DNA from 2 places in the Methylobacterium sp. 285MFTsu5.1 genome. Region 2 is predicted to be linked to the other one. Evidence: riboswitches for the same ligand, from Rfam matches in the RefSeq annotation. Region 2 holds a riboswitch; the other holds the start of a gene.
The links. Region 2 has a riboswitch for thiamine pyrophosphate ahead of thiO (glycine oxidase ThiO). Riboswitches for the same ligand answer to the same signal wherever they lie in the genome.
Positions count from the first base shown of each region.

Region 1 (7,939 bases), on a different contig from region 2:
CGTCGCCGGCTTCGTCGACGCTGCGGCCTTCATCGCCCTGACCGGCCTCTTCACCGCTCATGTCACCGGCAACTTCGTCCTGATCGGCGCCGAGCTGGTCGCGAGCTCCAGCGGCGTGGTGGCCAAGCTCCTGGCGCTGCCCGTCTTCGTCGGAGCGGTGGCGGGGGCGCGGGTCCTGGCCCTGGCGCTGGAGCGGCGGGCTTTCGACCCCCTGCCCTGGCTCCTCGCCGTGGAGGTGACCCTGCTCGCGGGATTCGGGCTGTGTGGCACCGTGTGGTCGCCCCTCGGCGGAGCGGACAGTGCCGCTTCCATCGCCGTCGGCATGCTCGCGGTCGCGGCCATGGGGTTACAGAACGCCATCGGCCGCCTGTCTCTCGGCCATCTCGCCCCCACCACGGTCATGACGGTGAGCGTCAGCCAGGCCGTCATCGACGCGACCGACCTCGTCCTGGGACGCGGCCCACAGCGCGATCAGACCCGGGAGAGGTTCCTGCGCGTGCTTCCGGCGATCGCGGCCTTCGCCGCGGGCGCGCTGTTCGGCGCCTTCGGGATCGCCCATCTCGCCTTCGGCAGCATCGTCCTGCCGCTCGGCGTTCTGACGGCCCTGATCGTCCTGGCCGCGGCGCCAGGAGACGCCGGCGCCGGGCCGTGAGGAGCCGCGCCGCGCGGCGCTCGGGCGGCGACCGCCGTCACCGCTCGGCCGGCGGTTCGGGCGATGGCTTACCCAGCACCCGTCGCGCCTCGGCGAGCAGCACGGGATGGCGGGCCGCCTGCGGACCGGAATCCGGCGTCTCGCGGCCGAGCCGGGCGATGCGCGCCCCGAACAGGCGCCGGCGCAGACCGAACCGGCGGACGCTCATCAACAGCGCCTGAAGCACGAGGCGGACCGCCTCGGTCCGCTCGCGCTCCTCCACGATCGCCGCCGCGAGAGCGGCCTCGCGCCGGAGCGCGGCTTCGAGCTCCTCCCGGACGGCGGCGCGGGCCGCCTCGTCCTTGCGCGCCGCGTCGAGCTGGATCCGGCATTCCTGGAGTGCGCTGAGCAGCAGAAGCTCCTGCGCGGACGCATCCCTCATCAAGGCCTCCCGGGGCGCCGTCTCCCGTCCGACGACGGGGCGTTCCGCCCGATCACCGTCGCGCCGGCCGCGGACCGGCCCGCGCGCATCCTTGTGCGACGCCATAGCGAGCGCGGCCGCTGGCCGGAAGCCGCCGACCGGATTATTCGGCACCCGCACCGCGAACCACGGGGGAATCGGGGACGTGCAGATTCGGATCGCTCTGGCCTTCGGGGCCATCACGCTGGGAGGCGGCGCGCTGGCACCCGCCCCGGCCCAGGCCTACCAGCTCGACACGGTGAACCTGGTCGGCTGCGCGCAGGAGGGCGGCGTCTGCCGGATGCCCTATCCCACCAACGTCTATTACGGCGTGCCCGGCCGGACGAACGGCCGGCCGTTCCCGCAGGGCGGCGTCGTGCCCTGCAACACCCAGACCTTCGGCGATCCGGCGCCGGGCCAGGCGAAGAGCTGCTGGTACGCTCCGCGGATCAACGCGGGCGGCGGTGGGGGCTACGGCGGCGGCTACGGCGGTGGCGGCGGGGGTGCCTACGGCGGCGGGGGCGGCTACCGGAATGACGGCTACGACGACCGGCGCGACGCCTACCGCGACCGCCGCGACTACGACCGCCCGCCGCCGCGCCGCTCCTACGACGACGATTACGGGCCGGGGCCACGCCGCTACCGGGGTGATCCCGACGAGTACTGATCTCGGTCGAGCAGGGCAGGCACGGGAACGTATTTGCCCTGTTAACCGCGATCCGGCATCGTCCGGCTCCGCGGAGCCACGAGACGGGACGGAGGAGCTGATGACGGAGAATCGCCGCGGCACCTTCCGGAAGAACGCCTTCACGTTCGGCGCCGTGCTGCTCGACGGCGGCGAGGTGAGCTGCCTGGTCTGGGACGCCACCGACGTCGGCGCGCAGATCGAGGTCGAGGACGATCAGGCCGTGCCGGACCGCTTCGCGCTTCGTGTCAGCACGGGCACCGAACCGCGCCCGGCCACCGTGGCGTGGCGGCGCAGCCGGCGGATCGGTATCGCCTTCGACGGCTGAGGTCCCTCAGGTCGCCTGCAGGGCCGGGCTCGGCTTAGGCCCGGACCCGGCCAGCCGGAACCGGCGCGGCCGGACGAACAGCAGGTCGAGCGCCGTTCCGCGGACCAGCCGCTCCAGCATGAGCGGCAGGACAACCGCCATCGCCATGACGGTCAGGCTGGCGAGGCCGATATCGGCGATCGCGCCGGTGCGCACGAGGATCTCCCGGGTCGCCGCCATCGGCAGCGAGAAGGCGAGGTAGATCACGATCGAGCGCTGGCCGCAGGTCCGGACCGCCTCGGCGACCGGACCGCCGGCGCGGCCGATGAGAGCCGCCGCCACCAAGATCGCGAGGGCACCGGCCCCGCCGAGGGCGAGGCTCACCAGCGGCAGGCTGGCGAGGGTCGGATGATCCGGCAGGCCCGACGGGGTCAGCGCGAGCCAGCCTTCCAGGACCGCCCAGGCGCCGAGGCCGCAGAGGGCGAGCGGGACGCGGCGGCGCGCCGCGTCGGCGAGCGCGAAGATCCGCCCGGCGAACAGGTAGCCCGCGACGAAGTAGACGTAGCGGGCGCAGAACTCCTCGATCAGGGTCGACTCGCTGCGGATGTCGGCGATCTGCAGCAGGGCGGCGCCGGCGAGGAGCACGCCGCCGGGCACGCGGCGCAGGGCCTTGGTGACCACCGAGAACACCGCCAGCAGGTAGATGAACCAGAGGCTGGAATAGGGCTCGATCAGCGCGTGGGCGAGATGCGCCGCGAAGGCCGCGGGACCGGCATCGCCGACGATCTTGCCGTACTTGGCGACCGACTGGATCACCAGCCAGAGCAGGTAGAAATAGGCGAAGTGGACGACCCGGCGGTCGGAGAACAGGCGCCAGTCGCGGTCGATCACCCGCCCGACGAACAGTCCGGAGAGCAGGAAGAAGTCCGGGATGCGGAACGGCTTCGCGAAGGCGACGATCGGGTGGAGGAAGCCCTCGCCGCCCATGGCCTCGCCGGTGCCGATGACCGAATGCATCATGACGACCAGGAGGATGCAGATCCCCTTGGCGATATCGACCCAGGCGAGTCGATCCCCCGTATCCCCGACCCCGGCCATCGTCCGAACCCTCGCGATCGGGGCGATCCTGGACCGGTTCGGGTTGACGGCAAGGAACGGGGCGGCGGCCACCTGCGGATGTGACGAACGCCCGGTAAACGCCGGCCGGGCAGGTGTCAGATCTTGCGGCGCGCCGACTTCCGCTCGCGGGTCATGCGCGTGGCGGCGTGGAAATCGTCGGGCTTGCCGCGGACCCAGACGAGGAAGCGCGCGATCTCCGGATCGGCGCGCAGGGCCTCGACGTCGGCGAGGCGCTTGGCGATCTCCGCCTCGCTGTAGCGGGCGTGGATCGCCGAGTGGCAGATCTGGTGCAGCCGGACCGTGCCGCGATGGGTCCCGCCCTTCAGCTTCGGCGTGAGGTGATGGAGGCTGGAGCGGGCGCGGCGCGGGATCGGGCGCTCGCAGAGGGGGCAGACCGGGTCCGGCGGGCCCGGGACGCCCGGCGCGTCCGGATCCTCGGCGCTCCAGCGCTGCGAGCGCCGTCCGACCACGCGAGCCTCCCTCTCCTACCCCTGCTGGTCCACCGGCTGCGGGCAAGCCGGACCGACGCCCTGTCCGAACAGCGCTTCGGCCTCGCGATCCCGGCTCCCCAGGATGGAGACGTGGTCCCCCGGGATCACGTCGATCCGCGCCCGCGGGCCGGCCGCCTCGGCGAGGTTCCGCGCCAGCTTGGCCGGCACCACCGTGTCGTCGCGGCCCTGCACGATCAGCACGGGCGCCGACCCGTCGCGGATGCGCAGGTCCGAGCGGTACGTGTCGCGCAGGAGCCAGATCGGGGCTAGCGGGACATGCAGCCGCACGGTGTGGGTCATCGAGTCGAACGGCGCCTCCAGGTACAGGCCGATCGTCGGCACCCGTTCGGCGACGGCCACGGCCACGGCGGCCCCGAGGGAGTGTCCGTGGAGGAGGATCGGCGCGTCGGGCGCCCGCGCCCGCGCGGCCTCGACGGCCGCCAGCCCGTCGCGGATCAGCCCGTCCTCGCTGGGGCTGCCGGTGGAGCCGGGATAGCCGCGATAGGCCACAGTGAGCACGCCCCAGCCGCGCGCCCGCCAGGGCTCCGCGGCGAAGCGGGCCGCGTGCGGCTCGGGGCGGGACCCGTTGCCGTGGAAGCTCACGACGACGCCGCAGCCCGGCCGCGGAGGCCGCCACAGGCCGTGCAGGGTCTCGCCGTCGGGGGTCGCGACCGTGATCGTCGCGAGGCCCGGCGGGATCGTCCACGGGTTCTGCGGCCCGAAGGCGCCCGGATAGAGGAACCGGCGCTGCCCGAGCGCGAGCGCGGCGCAGGCCAGCCCGCAGAGGAGGAGCGCGGCGAGCAGGAGGCCGGCGATGAGGCGCATTGCGGTGCGATTGCGGCGGGGGAGAACGCGTGCGTTCGGACGAACGGTTTCGGGGATGTGTTTTCTAGGGCGGCCGGTCAGCATTGACAAAGCCGTCCGCGGGCCCGAGTCTGGAACCGTTCCGAGGGGGGCCCTGAAGAGGGCTGAGATTGGGCACGCTGCCCTGACCCTTGAACCTGATCCGGCTCATACCGGCGGAGGGACGGGAACCTGCGGTCGCATCTCGCGCGACCTCATCTCATCTCGGCCATCGCGTGGACCGGACCGCTCCAGCACGAGGAGAGGCCCACGATGAACGCACCCGTTCTCCCGAAGGACGTGAAAGGCAGCCCCGAGACCGTGACCACGGGTCCGGTCACCGGATCGCGCAAGGCGTACGCGAACCCGGCCGGGCGGCCGGACATCCGCGTCCCCTATCGCGAGATCGTCCTCTCCGATCCGAAGGAGGAAGCGGTGCGGGTCTACGACCCGTCGGGCCCCTACACCGAGACCGATGCCCGCATCGACCTCAATGCCGGCCTCCCCGGCGTGCGCGAGCCCTGGGTCGCCGCCCGCGGCTACGCGGCCGTCGCGCCGCGCGCGGTGAAGCCCGAGGATAACGGATTCGCGGGCGACAAGCTCGTGGCCCCCTGCCCCGCCGAGCGGACCATCCGCAAGGCGGCCCCGGGCCAGATGGTGACCCAGTACGAGTTCGCCCGCGCGGGGATCATCACCGAGGAGATGATCTACGTCGCCCACCGCGAGAACGTCTGCCGGGAGGCCATGCTCGCGGGCGCCGAGGCCGCGCTCGCGGACGGCCAGAGCTTCGGGGCCTCGGTCCCGCCCTTCATCACCCCGGAATTCGTCCGCGACGAGATCGCCCGCGGCCGGGCGATCATCCCGGCCAACATCAACCACACCGAGCTGGAGCCGATGGCGATCGGCCGGAACTTCCTGGTCAAGATCAACGCCAACATCGGCAACTCCGCCGTGACCTCCTCGGCCGCCGACGAGGTCGAGAAGCTCGTCTGGTCGATCCGCTGGGGCGCCGACACGGTCATGGACCTGTCCACCGGCCGCAACATCCACAACATCCGCTCGTGGATCATCCGCAACAGCCCGGTCCCGATCGGCACGGTGCCGATCTACCAGGCGCTGGAGAAGGTCGGCGGCGACCCGCTCAAGCTCGACTGGGAGGTCTTCAAGGACACGCTGATCGAGCAGGCCGAGCAGGGCATCGACTACTTCACGATCCATGCCGGCGTGCGGCTCGCCCACGTGCCGCTGACCGCCCGGCGCGTCACCGGCATCGTCTCCCGCGGAGGCTCGATCATGGCGCGCTGGTGCCTGGCCGGGCACCGGGAATCGTTCCTCTACGAGCGGTTCGACGAGATCTGCGACATCATGCGGGCCTACGACGTCTCGTTCTCGCTGGGCGACGGCCTGCGCCCGGGCTCGATCGCCGACGCCAACGACGCCGCGCAGTTCGGCGAGCTGGAGACGCTCGGCGAGCTGACCAAGGTCGCCTGGGACAAGGGCTGCCAGGTGATGATCGAAGGCCCCGGCCACGTGCCGATGCACAAGATCAAGGTCAACATGGAGAAGCAGCTGAAGGAGTGCGGCGAGGCGCCGTTCTACACCCTCGGCCCGCTGACCACCGACATCGCCCCGGGCTACGACCACATCACCTCGGGCATCGGCGCCGCCATGATCGGCTGGTTCGGCACCGCGATGCTCTGCTACGTCACCCCGAAGGAGCATCTCGGCCTGCCGGACCGGGACGACGTGAAGACCGGCGTCATCACCTACAAGATCGCCGCCCACGCCGCCGACCTCGCCAAGGGGCATCCCGCCGCGCAGCTCCGGGACGACGCGCTCAGCCGCGCCCGGTTCGACTTCCGCTGGGAGGACCAGTTCAACCTGGGCCTCGATCCGGATACCGCCCGGCGCTTCCACGACGAGACCCTGCCGAAGGACGCCCACAAGGTCGCGCATTTCTGCTCGATGTGCGGGCCGAAATTCTGCTCGATGAAGATCACGCAGGACCTGCGCGCCGAGGTGCTGGCGATGGAGGAGGCCGGCGAAGTCGTGGGCGCGGCGCCCGCGATGTCGAAGGCCGAGGCCGAGGCCGGCATGCGGGCGAAGTCGCAGGAGTTCCTGGCCGAGGGCGGCAAGCTCTACGTCGACGCCGCCGAGTGAGACGGGCGCGCGCCCGGTCCGCTCAGGATTCGGGCGCGCCGCAGCCCCGCCCCGGCGTTCCGCCGTGCGGGGCCTCGATATCGAGAATGTCGCCTGGGCGGGCGCCGTAGGCATCGTGCAGCGCCGCGAGCATCAGATCCGCGGCGATGCCCGTGTCGGGCGGCGATCCCAGCTCCACGAGGCGCGCGAAGTTCTCCGCCGGGTCCGCCTGGACGTATCCGAGCGCCGCCAGAGCCTGCCGTGCCGTCGCATCCAGCCGCAGGCGCCTTCGGCCGGGTGGCCCGTAGGCGCCCGACGCGGCCTCGCAGAACATCCGCGTATCCCGATCCTGGAAGATGCACTGGACGTAGCGCTGCGCCTGTCCGTGCGGCGCGACGACGATGAAGCGGTCGCGCGAGACGTCGACCGGCCCGCGCCTGTGGATGGCGTCGAGACGCTCCGCGACGGCGCAGCGGTGCTCGCGGATGAACGGCGCGCGCGTACCCGGATCGCCAGCCGCGGCCGGCGCGGCGAGCGCGGGACTGGTCGCCAAGACGAGCATCGCCGAGATCCTGTACATCGCGTGCTCCACGCTGCGCGGGGCGGGCCGCAGTCCCGTCGCGGGAAGACGAACCGGCTGGGCGCCGAGTCGACCCAGGAGAAAATTCAGCACGGATTTGTGTCGCGCAGGTAACGCGATGTTCATCGCATCTCCGATTCCGCCACATCATCCGGTGGACCGGCGGTCGCCATTAAGGAACGATTAGGCAGGACCGCGCCTCAATCCTTCGATCACAGGATCGCAGGAGACCGGCGATGGAGATCCGAACGCTGACATCCACGACGCCGGGGCCGCAGGGCCTCGACGCGCTCGGAGCGACGGCCGCCGCCGCCGTGACCCAGCAGGCGCCCGAGCCCGAGACGTCCGCCAAGCCGCTCGAGCCCGCGGTGAAGCTCGACATCGGCACGAACGGCGGCAAGGCGCGGTACATCCAGGATCCGGACACCAGCTCGATCGTGTTCCAGGTGGTCGATCCGTCGTCCGGCAACGTGATCGACCAGCTCCCGAGCGAGACCGCCCTGCGCAATCGCGCCTACGATTCCGCCCGCAGCACGCAGGGTTCGCAGAGCGGCAGCCTCTCCCGCGTCGCCTGAGCGGAGTCGCTCAGGCGCGCAGCCGGCGGACCGAGTCATCGACCGGCGGCGCGGCCAGGCCGAACTGCGCCAGCGGCAGGATCTCCACCGGCGCGTCCCGCCGCGCGAC
Region 1 covers NZ_KB911275.1:74,278-82,216, forward strand. The annotation lists gene H288_RS0111965 (DUF1275 family protein) at 1-652, shown strand, start outside; gene H288_RS0111970 (hypothetical protein) at 690-1,073, opposite strand; gene H288_RS0111975 (hypothetical protein) at 1,258-1,758, shown strand; gene H288_RS0111980 (hypothetical protein) at 1,859-2,104, shown strand; gene H288_RS0111985 (acyltransferase family protein) at 2,111-3,181, opposite strand; gene H288_RS0111990 (restriction endonuclease) at 3,298-3,672, opposite strand; gene H288_RS0111995 (alpha/beta hydrolase) at 3,688-4,518, opposite strand; TPP riboswitch at 4,633-4,738, shown strand; gene thiC (phosphomethylpyrimidine synthase ThiC) at 4,810-6,696, shown strand; gene H288_RS33515 (hypothetical protein) at 6,719-7,237, opposite strand; gene H288_RS0112010 (flagellar protein FlaG) at 7,492-7,830, shown strand; gene H288_RS0112015 (class II glutamine amidotransferase) at 7,841-7,939, opposite strand, start outside.
Region 1: it holds a riboswitch for thiamine pyrophosphate, as region 2 does, so the genes downstream of both, thiC (phosphomethylpyrimidine synthase ThiC) here and thiO (glycine oxidase ThiO) in region 2, are expected to answer to the same signal.

Region 2 (7,939 bases):
CGCCATCGAGAAGGACGGGTTCGAGGCGGCCAATATCCGGTTCTCGATCTCGCTGCTGTTCGGCGGCCAGATCGGCACCGGCGAGATGCGGCTGTACCTGATCTACTCCGCCGGCAATTTCATCGAGTGCAGCACCGACGCGCCGTTCCTCCAGATCGGTGAGCACAAGTACGGCAAGCCGATCCTCGACCGCGCCGTGAAGTACACGACCGACCTCTACGACGCCCTCAAGGTGAGCCTGGTCTCGATGGATTCGACCATGCGCTCCAATCTGGGCGTCGGCCTGCCGATCGACATCGCGGTCGCTCGCCGGAACGCGCTGACGCTCGAGGTGAACCACCGGATCGAGGCCGGCGAGGGCTACTTCCACGATCTGCGCGAGCGCTGGTCGGCTGCGCTGCGCGCGGCGCACCGGGCGATCCCGCGCCCGCCCTACGGACCGTCCAACGCCTAGGGCAACTACAGCATCGGCCGTCTTGCTCCGCTGCGCTCGCCGGGACGGGGGCAGATTTCTACGTGGCTGTCCGAGCCGCTGAAGACTCCGCTGCGCCCCAGGCCTTCAGGAGCGCCCGGGTCGCGTCGGCCGGATTCAGGGCGCGCATCGGGCCACCCATGACGGCGAAGCCCGCAGCCCCCGCCGCGCGACAGGCCCCGATCATCTCGGGCCCGACACCGCCCAGGGCCACGATCGGCAGGCCCGCCGCCCGCGCGGCGGCGATCCCCTCGGACCCGAGCGCCGGCCCGTAGCCGGGCTTGCTCGCGGTCGTGTAGATCGGGCTGAGGGTCACGTAATCGGCGCCGGCCTGCGCGGCAGCCGCAGCCTCGCGCGGCGCGTGGGCCGAGACGCCGATCAGCGCGAGCGGACCGAGTGCCGCCCGCGCCGCCGCGATCGCCTCCGGTCCCGAGCCGCCGCCGAGATGCACGCCGTCGGCACCGAGGGCGCGCGCGAGCGCGACATCGCCTCCGACCGTCAGGACGCCGTTCGCGGCCCGCACGCGCTCGGCCACGCGCGCACCGAGGCGCAGGCGGGCATCCGCCTCTAGGTCCCGGTCGCGGAACCAGATCCAGCGCCCGCCGCCGTCGAGGACCGCCTGCACGGTCTCGGCGAGGGGCCGCGGATGCCCGTGCCGGTCCGTCACCGCGAGCAGCGGCGACGGCAACGCCCTCACGAGCCGACGAGGCCGAGCTGCGGGCTCGACGGCTCGGCCCGGCCGCGGCGGGGGATCCGCCCGGCGCGGTGGGCGTCGCGCCCGGCCTCCACGGCCCGGCCCATGGCGCGAGCCATCCGCACCGGATCGTCGGCCTTGGCCACGGCGGTGTTGATCAGGCAGGCGGAGGCGCCGAGCTCCATGGCGATCACCGCGTCCGATGCGGTGCCGATGCCGGCATCGACCACCACCGGCACTGTCGCCCGGCGGCAGATCAGCTCCAGGTTGGCCGGATTGGCGACACCCATCCCGGAGCCGATCAGCGAGCCCATGGGCATCACCGCGGCGCAGCCGAGATCCTCCAGGCGCTGGCACACGATCGGGTCGTCGTTGCAGTAGGGCAGCACGACGAAGCCGTCGTCCACGAGATGGCGGCAGGCCTCGATCAGCTCCATCACGTCCGGGTAGAGCGTCTCGCGGTCGCCGATCACCTCGACCTTGATCCAGTTGGTGTCGAGCGCCTCGCGGGCGAGCTCGGCGGTCATGATCGCGTCCCGGGCCGTCTCGCAGCCGGCGGTGTTCGGCAGGAAGCGCTTGCCCTTCAGGATCTTGACCGTGTCCGAGCCGTGGCCCTGCAGCGAGACCCGGCGGATCGAGGCGGTGACCACGTCGGCGCCGCTCGCCGCGACGGCGTCGCGCATGATCGCCTGCGTCGGGTAGCCGGCGGTGCCGATGAACAGCCGGGACGACAGCCTCACCCCGGCGATGGTCAGGCTGTCATCCCCGCCCTCGGGGCGCGGCGGCAAGTGACTCTGGTCCATGCTCAACCTCCCTGCATGGCGCGGACGATCTCGACCCGGTCGCCCTCCGCGACCGGTGTCTCGCCCCAGTCCCGGCGGCGCAGAACGCGGCCGTTCAGCGCGATGGCGACACCCTGCGGACTCTCGATGCCGCTCTCCTCCGCCTCCAGGCGGAACAGGGCGTCCACCGTCTCGACCGCGCACTCGCGCGGCTCACCGTTGACGAGGAGTTTCATGCCGAGGCCCTCAGCGCTTCCGGCTGGCCGAAGCGCGCGCGGGTGAAGGGACGCGCCACCTCCGGCAGCGCGCCGCGCAGCACCAGCGCGGCGATCGCGTCGGCGGTCACCGGGGCGAGCAGGTAGCCGTTGCGGTGATGCCCGGTGGCGGCGACGAGGCCCGGCGCGATCGCGTCGAGGATCGGTGCGTCGTCGTCCGAGGTCGGGCGGTACCCGCTCCAGACCGCCTCCACCTCCATCTCCTCGATGCCGGGCAGCACCCGGCGGGCACCCTCCAGCAGGGCGTAGAGTCCGCCCGCGGTGACGCCGGGCCGGAAGCCGCAATCCTCGACGGTCGCGCCGACGATGAGCTGGCCGTCGCTCTTCGGCGCCATGTGGACCTGCTCGGTCCAGACCATCCGCGCCAGGGTACCGGTCCGGGCGGTGGTGCGCAGGGCCAGGGACTGGCCCTTCAGCGGGCGGACCGGCAGGGCGAGCGCGTCGGGCAGCAGACCGCCCTCCCCGCTCCAGGCGCCGGAGGCGAGGATGACGGTCTCCGCCGGGACGACGCGGTCGCCGGCGCGGATCCCGGTCACGCGGCCACCCGACCAGTCCAGGGCGGTGACGGGATTCCGCTCCGCCAGAATTACGCCGGCGCGGCGGCAGGCCTCGGTGAGGGCGTCCATGACCAGACGGGGGTCGACCTGATGGTCGAGCGGGCAGTGGATCCCGGCGGTGACGGAGGGGCGCAGGCCCGGCTCCAGGCGCCGCACCTCGCTGCCCGGCAGCCACGTGGCCTCGAGCCCCGAGCGGCGCTGAAGGTCGAAGCGGAAGCGCAGGCGCTCGACCTCGTCGCGGCCGACCGCCAGCACCAGGGTGCCGTCGGCGCGGTAGTCGATCGCCCGGCCGGACTCGGCCTCCAGGGCGTCGCGGAACGCGGGCCAGAGCCGCAGCGAGTCCAGGGCGAGCGGCAGCAGCGGATCGGAGCCCGGCTCGTGCTCGGCGGCGGGGGCCAGCATGCCGGTGGCCGCGAGGCTCGCGCCCGCCCCGATCGTGTCCCGCTCCAGCACCGTCACGGCGCGGCCGGCCCGGGCGAGGCGCCACGCGATCGACAGCCCGATCAGCCCGCCGCCGACCACGGCGACGTCCGTCCGCGCCGGAAGGGTCGCCGGCGCGACGTTGCCGTCCGGGTTGCGGCGGCGGCCGATCGGTGAGGCGGGTCGGTCGAGGGGCACAATCATCTCCGCGGATTGCCGTCGCGGAGATCGGGCCGTGCGCTTCGGTGAGAAGCTGTGGCCTGCCTTTCAGGCGGCCGCGGTCCAATCCCTACGCCGGTATGAGCCGGATCAGGTTCGAAGGATTTCCGCGCCGCAGGTCCTGACGGACGTGCCAGCGGTTTCTCAGCCCCTTGCCGGGGATCTCCCTGGAACAGACGCAGATGTGGCTCCCCGGCCCCTGCCGGTCAACCCCGCGCCGCGAGCATCCAGTCGTTCCCGCGACAATCCGCGGATCCCGGTGACGATCTGGACACCAAGCGGAGCGGAATCGGCGCGCGCGCCGCGGCGGCGACCGCGATCGCGCACCATCCCTTCACTGGTCTGGCATCTCATCACCGGGATTCCGGAACGTCTCCGGTCGCCGGCACTCCACGTCACGGGCGGACTCGCGTGCGCGCAATCCTATTGATCTGCCTGCTCGGCTTCCTCGGTGTCACGGCCGCCTTGAAGCTGCGCGACGGCATGAGGCCGGCGCCGGTGGCCCTCGCCGTCACGCCGCCGGAGCCCGTTCCCGCAGTCGACGCCGCCGGCGTGGCCCTCCAGGCCGGGCGCAACGGCCACTTCTTCGTCAATGCGCTGTTGGACGGCCGCTCGCTGCCGATGATGGTCGATACGGGAGCGAGCGCCTGCGCGTTCTCCGAGGAGGATGCCGCGCGGATCGGGATCCGGGTCACTCCGGCCGATTTCACCCGCGTCTGGAACACCGCGAACGGCACGGTCCGCGTGGCGCCGATCCGGATCGCCATCGTGCAGATCGGATCGATCACGGTCCGGGACGTCGATGCGGTCGTGATCCCGCGCGGGCTCCTGTCGACGAGCCTGCTGGGCATGTCGTTCCTCAGGCGTCTGCGCGATTTCGGCATCTCCGGCAGCACGATGACGCTCAGGGGCTGAGGCGGCCGGAGATCGACGCTGATCTGTCTGGCCGAGGCGCGCCTGTGGGGATCCCCCGGGCCTGCACCACGGGATCGGCTGCGGGCCCAACGCCCGCGCCGATGACCTACGGCGTTCGGGCCTCGTGCCAGCCCGATGGCGGGTGTCTCCTGATCCGCTCGATCAGTCTATCGGTCGCGGGTATTTGCAGTCATAAGACCGTGAGCCGGAGAATTTATATATAACTGGCTTATTATATGTAGTTTCAGATATTTAATCCAAATTTTTCCGAAGGATATGTTTGTTTTGTCAGCGCATTCCGGCAATGCTAGGAGCGTTCATGACTGCGCATCCGACACGTGAGCGCGCGATGGGACGGCTTCGGTATGAAGAATCGCGGATCGACGATCTGTTTGTCCATGATCGTGAAGGACGAGGCCCACGTTATCCGGCGTTGCCTCGATTCTGTTCGTCCGATCATCGATCATTGGATCGTCGTCGATACCGGCTCGACGGATGGAACCCAGGATGTCGTCCGTGCCGCGCTCGCGGACATACCGGGTGCTCTGGTCGAGCGCCCCTGGGTCGATTTCGCCTTCAACCGGAACGAGGCCTTGAAACTCGCGCGGCGTCACGCGCAGTACGCATTGATCATCGACGCCGACGATGAGCTGATCGTCCCGGCGGAATTCACGATGCCGAAGCTGCGTGCGCCCGGCTATCGGTTCGAGATCATCGACGCGCACACGCGGTACTGGCGCAACCAGCTGGTCAGCACCCGGGAGAACTGGCGTTACCGGGGCGTGCTGCACGAATTCCTCAGCTGCCCCGGCGTGACAGAGACACCGATCCTCCCCCTCGCGATGCGTCGGGGCGACGACGGTGCCCGCCACCGCGACGCGACGGCGGACGCGCGGGATATCGCCGTCCTCGAGAAGGCACTGGCGGTCGAGACGGACCCCTTCATGATCGCCCGGTACACGATGTACCTCGGCACCACCTACGACGCCGCCGGCGAGTACCGGAAAGCGTTCGCCTGTTTCCTGAAGCGGGCCGATCTCGGCGGATGGGACGAGGAGGTCTATTTCAACCTGCTGATGGCCGCGGTGAACGCGGAGCGCCTCGACGAGCCGGAGGACAGGGTGCTGCAGCTCTACGAGCGCGCCACCGCAATCCGTCCGGGGCGGGCGGAGGCGCGCCACGGGGCCAGCCGATTCTGCAGGCTGAGGAAGCGGTTCGCGGAAGGCTATCGTTACGCCGAGGCGGGCTTGGCTCTCGAGCTTCCGAGCGAGGGCATCTCCCTGAACCCGTGGGTCTACGAGTACGGCTTGCTCGACGAGTTCGCCCTCAACGCGTACCACAGCGGCCAGTTCAGCGCCTGCGGACATGCCTGCCTGAAGATCCTCGAGCGGGCGCATGTCCCGCGGGAGGTCGCCATACGCGCCGGCGCCCTGGCCCGGGACGTGATGGCGCAGATGATCGATCCGGTCTGGGGTTGCCGGCACACACCCTACGCTCTGCCGTTCGTGCCGACGTGGTGACACGCACCGCGCGCGGATCGCCCGCGAGCCTCAGATCGCGGCGGATCTCCGCGAGCGCCGCGTGACGTCGGGTCCGATCGGAGGGCCGCTCAGCTGGACTTGCGCGGCCGCAGGAATTTCGGCCGGAACACCGCCATGGGCTCGTCGAAGCCGTTGAGCCGGTGCTCTCCCATTGGGATCGGGTCTCCCCAGAGGAAGTCCACGAAGGGCTTCGACATCAGCAGCGGCTCGCCGAGGGCGCGGTTCAGCTGCGCGATGCGGCTCGCGAGGTTCACGTCGCGGCCGATCACCGTGAAGTCGAGGCGTGAGCCGGATCCGACATTGCCGTAGGCGGCCTCGCCGTGGTGGAGCGCGATGCCGGCGGCCACCGGCACCGGGAACTGGTGCAGGGCGTTCGCCTCGTCGAGGGCCGCCAGGGCGTGCTGGGCCGCCGTGAGCGCGCCCTTGGCCGCGCCGCCCAGATCGTCGCCGGTTTCCCGGAAGATCGCCAGCAGGCCGTCGCCGAGATACTTCAGGACCTCGCCGCCCTCACGCTCGATCGGCGGCACGAGGCAGTCGAAGAACACGTTGAGCAGGCCCACCGCCTCCTCCGGCGTCATGTCGGCGGTGGTGCGGGTGTAGTCGCGCATGTCGGCGAACAGGATCGCCGAGCGGATCCGGGTCACCTGCCCGCGGCGGATGTCGCCGGCCAGGATCGCCCGGTGCGGCTCGTCGCCGACATAGAGCCGGAGCACGTGGTCGAGCTGCTTGTTGAGGACGCGCATCTCCATCACGGCCGCCAGCGCCGGCATGACGAAGCGGAGGATCGCGATGTCGTCGTCCCGGAACCCCTCGGGGGCCCGCGTGGCGAAGGTGATGCCGTTCTGCGTGCCGTTCGTGAAGAACAGGGGCGCCACGACGTAGTGGGTGTAGCCGCCAGCCTTCAGGTCGGGAACGATCGCGTAGGCGTCGTCCGGAGTCTTCGACAGGTCGAGGATGAGCCACTCCCCGGTCTCGTGGACCGTGTGGAACGGGCTGTTGAGGTACGCGTCCGTCGAGCGGGCCCCGTGGGGGAACAGCCGCACGGTGGTGCCGCCGTCCCGCGTCCAGATTCGGCCGACGCCGGCATACTCCGAGTGCAGGGTGTCGATCGCCGTGGAGGCCCGGTCCACCGGCACGCCGATCGCGATCAGGCGCTCGGCGAGCCCGGCCAGCATCTCCTCGGCGTTGGGCATCCGCGCGCCCTCGCCGAGAAGCCAGTCGCGGATGCCCACGGAGGGCTGGAGCGCGCCGAAGGGCACGTCGTCGGCCTCCGAGCCGTCCGCGAAGGCCGTCGGGGATCCGGGCGTTGGCGGGCGGCGTTCGAGCATGGCGCCAGACTGGATGCCGCGCGGCACCGTGGCAACGCGGGCGACGGGGAAGCGCCGCGCGGTTCGCGGCGCGGGCTCAGTTGTCCAGGAAGCTCCTGAGCTTCCGGCTGCGCGAGGGATGCTTCAGCTTCCGCAGCGCCTTCGCCTCGATCTGGCGGATGCGCTCGCGGGTCACCGAGAACTGCTGGCCGACTTCCTCCAGGGTGTGGTCGGTGTTCATGCCGATGCCGAAGCGCATGCGCAGCACGCGCTCCTCGCGGGGCGTGAGCGAGGCGAGCACGCGCGTCGTGGTCTCGCGCAGGTTCGACTGGATCGCCGCGTCGATCGGCAGGACGACGTTCTTGTCCTCGATGAAGTCGCCGAGGTGGCTGTCCTCCTCGTCGCCGATAGGCGTCTCGAGGGAGATCGGCTCCTTGGCGATCTTCAGGACCTTGCGGACCTTCTCCAGCGGCATGGCCAGCTTCTCGGCCAACTCCTCCGGGGTCGGCTCGCGGCCGATCTCGTGCAGCATCTGGCGCGACGTGCGGACGATCTTGTTGATCGTCTCGATCATGTGCACCGGGATGCGGATGGTCCGGGCCTGGTCGGCGATCGAGCGGGTGATCGCCTGACGGATCCACCACGTCGCGTAGGTCGAGAACTTGTAGCCGCGGCGGTACTCGAACTTGTCGACCGCCTTCATCAGGCCGATGTTGCCCTCCTGGATCAGATCCAGGAACTGCAGGCCGCGGTTCGT
Region 2 covers NZ_KB911278.1:167,909-175,847, forward strand. The annotation lists gene H288_RS0115665 (peptidase) at 1-454, shown strand, start outside; gene H288_RS0115670 (thiamine phosphate synthase) at 513-1,169, opposite strand; gene H288_RS0115675 (thiazole synthase) at 1,166-1,969, opposite strand; gene thiS (sulfur carrier protein ThiS) at 1,972-2,184, opposite strand; gene thiO (glycine oxidase ThiO) at 2,181-3,404, opposite strand; TPP riboswitch at 3,469-3,597, opposite strand; gene H288_RS0115690 (TIGR02281 family clan AA aspartic protease) at 3,831-4,334, shown strand; gene H288_RS0115695 (glycosyltransferase) at 4,733-5,854, shown strand; gene H288_RS0115700 (adenylate/guanylate cyclase domain-containing protein) at 5,944-7,203, opposite strand; gene rpoD (RNA polymerase sigma factor RpoD) at 7,280-7,939, opposite strand, start outside.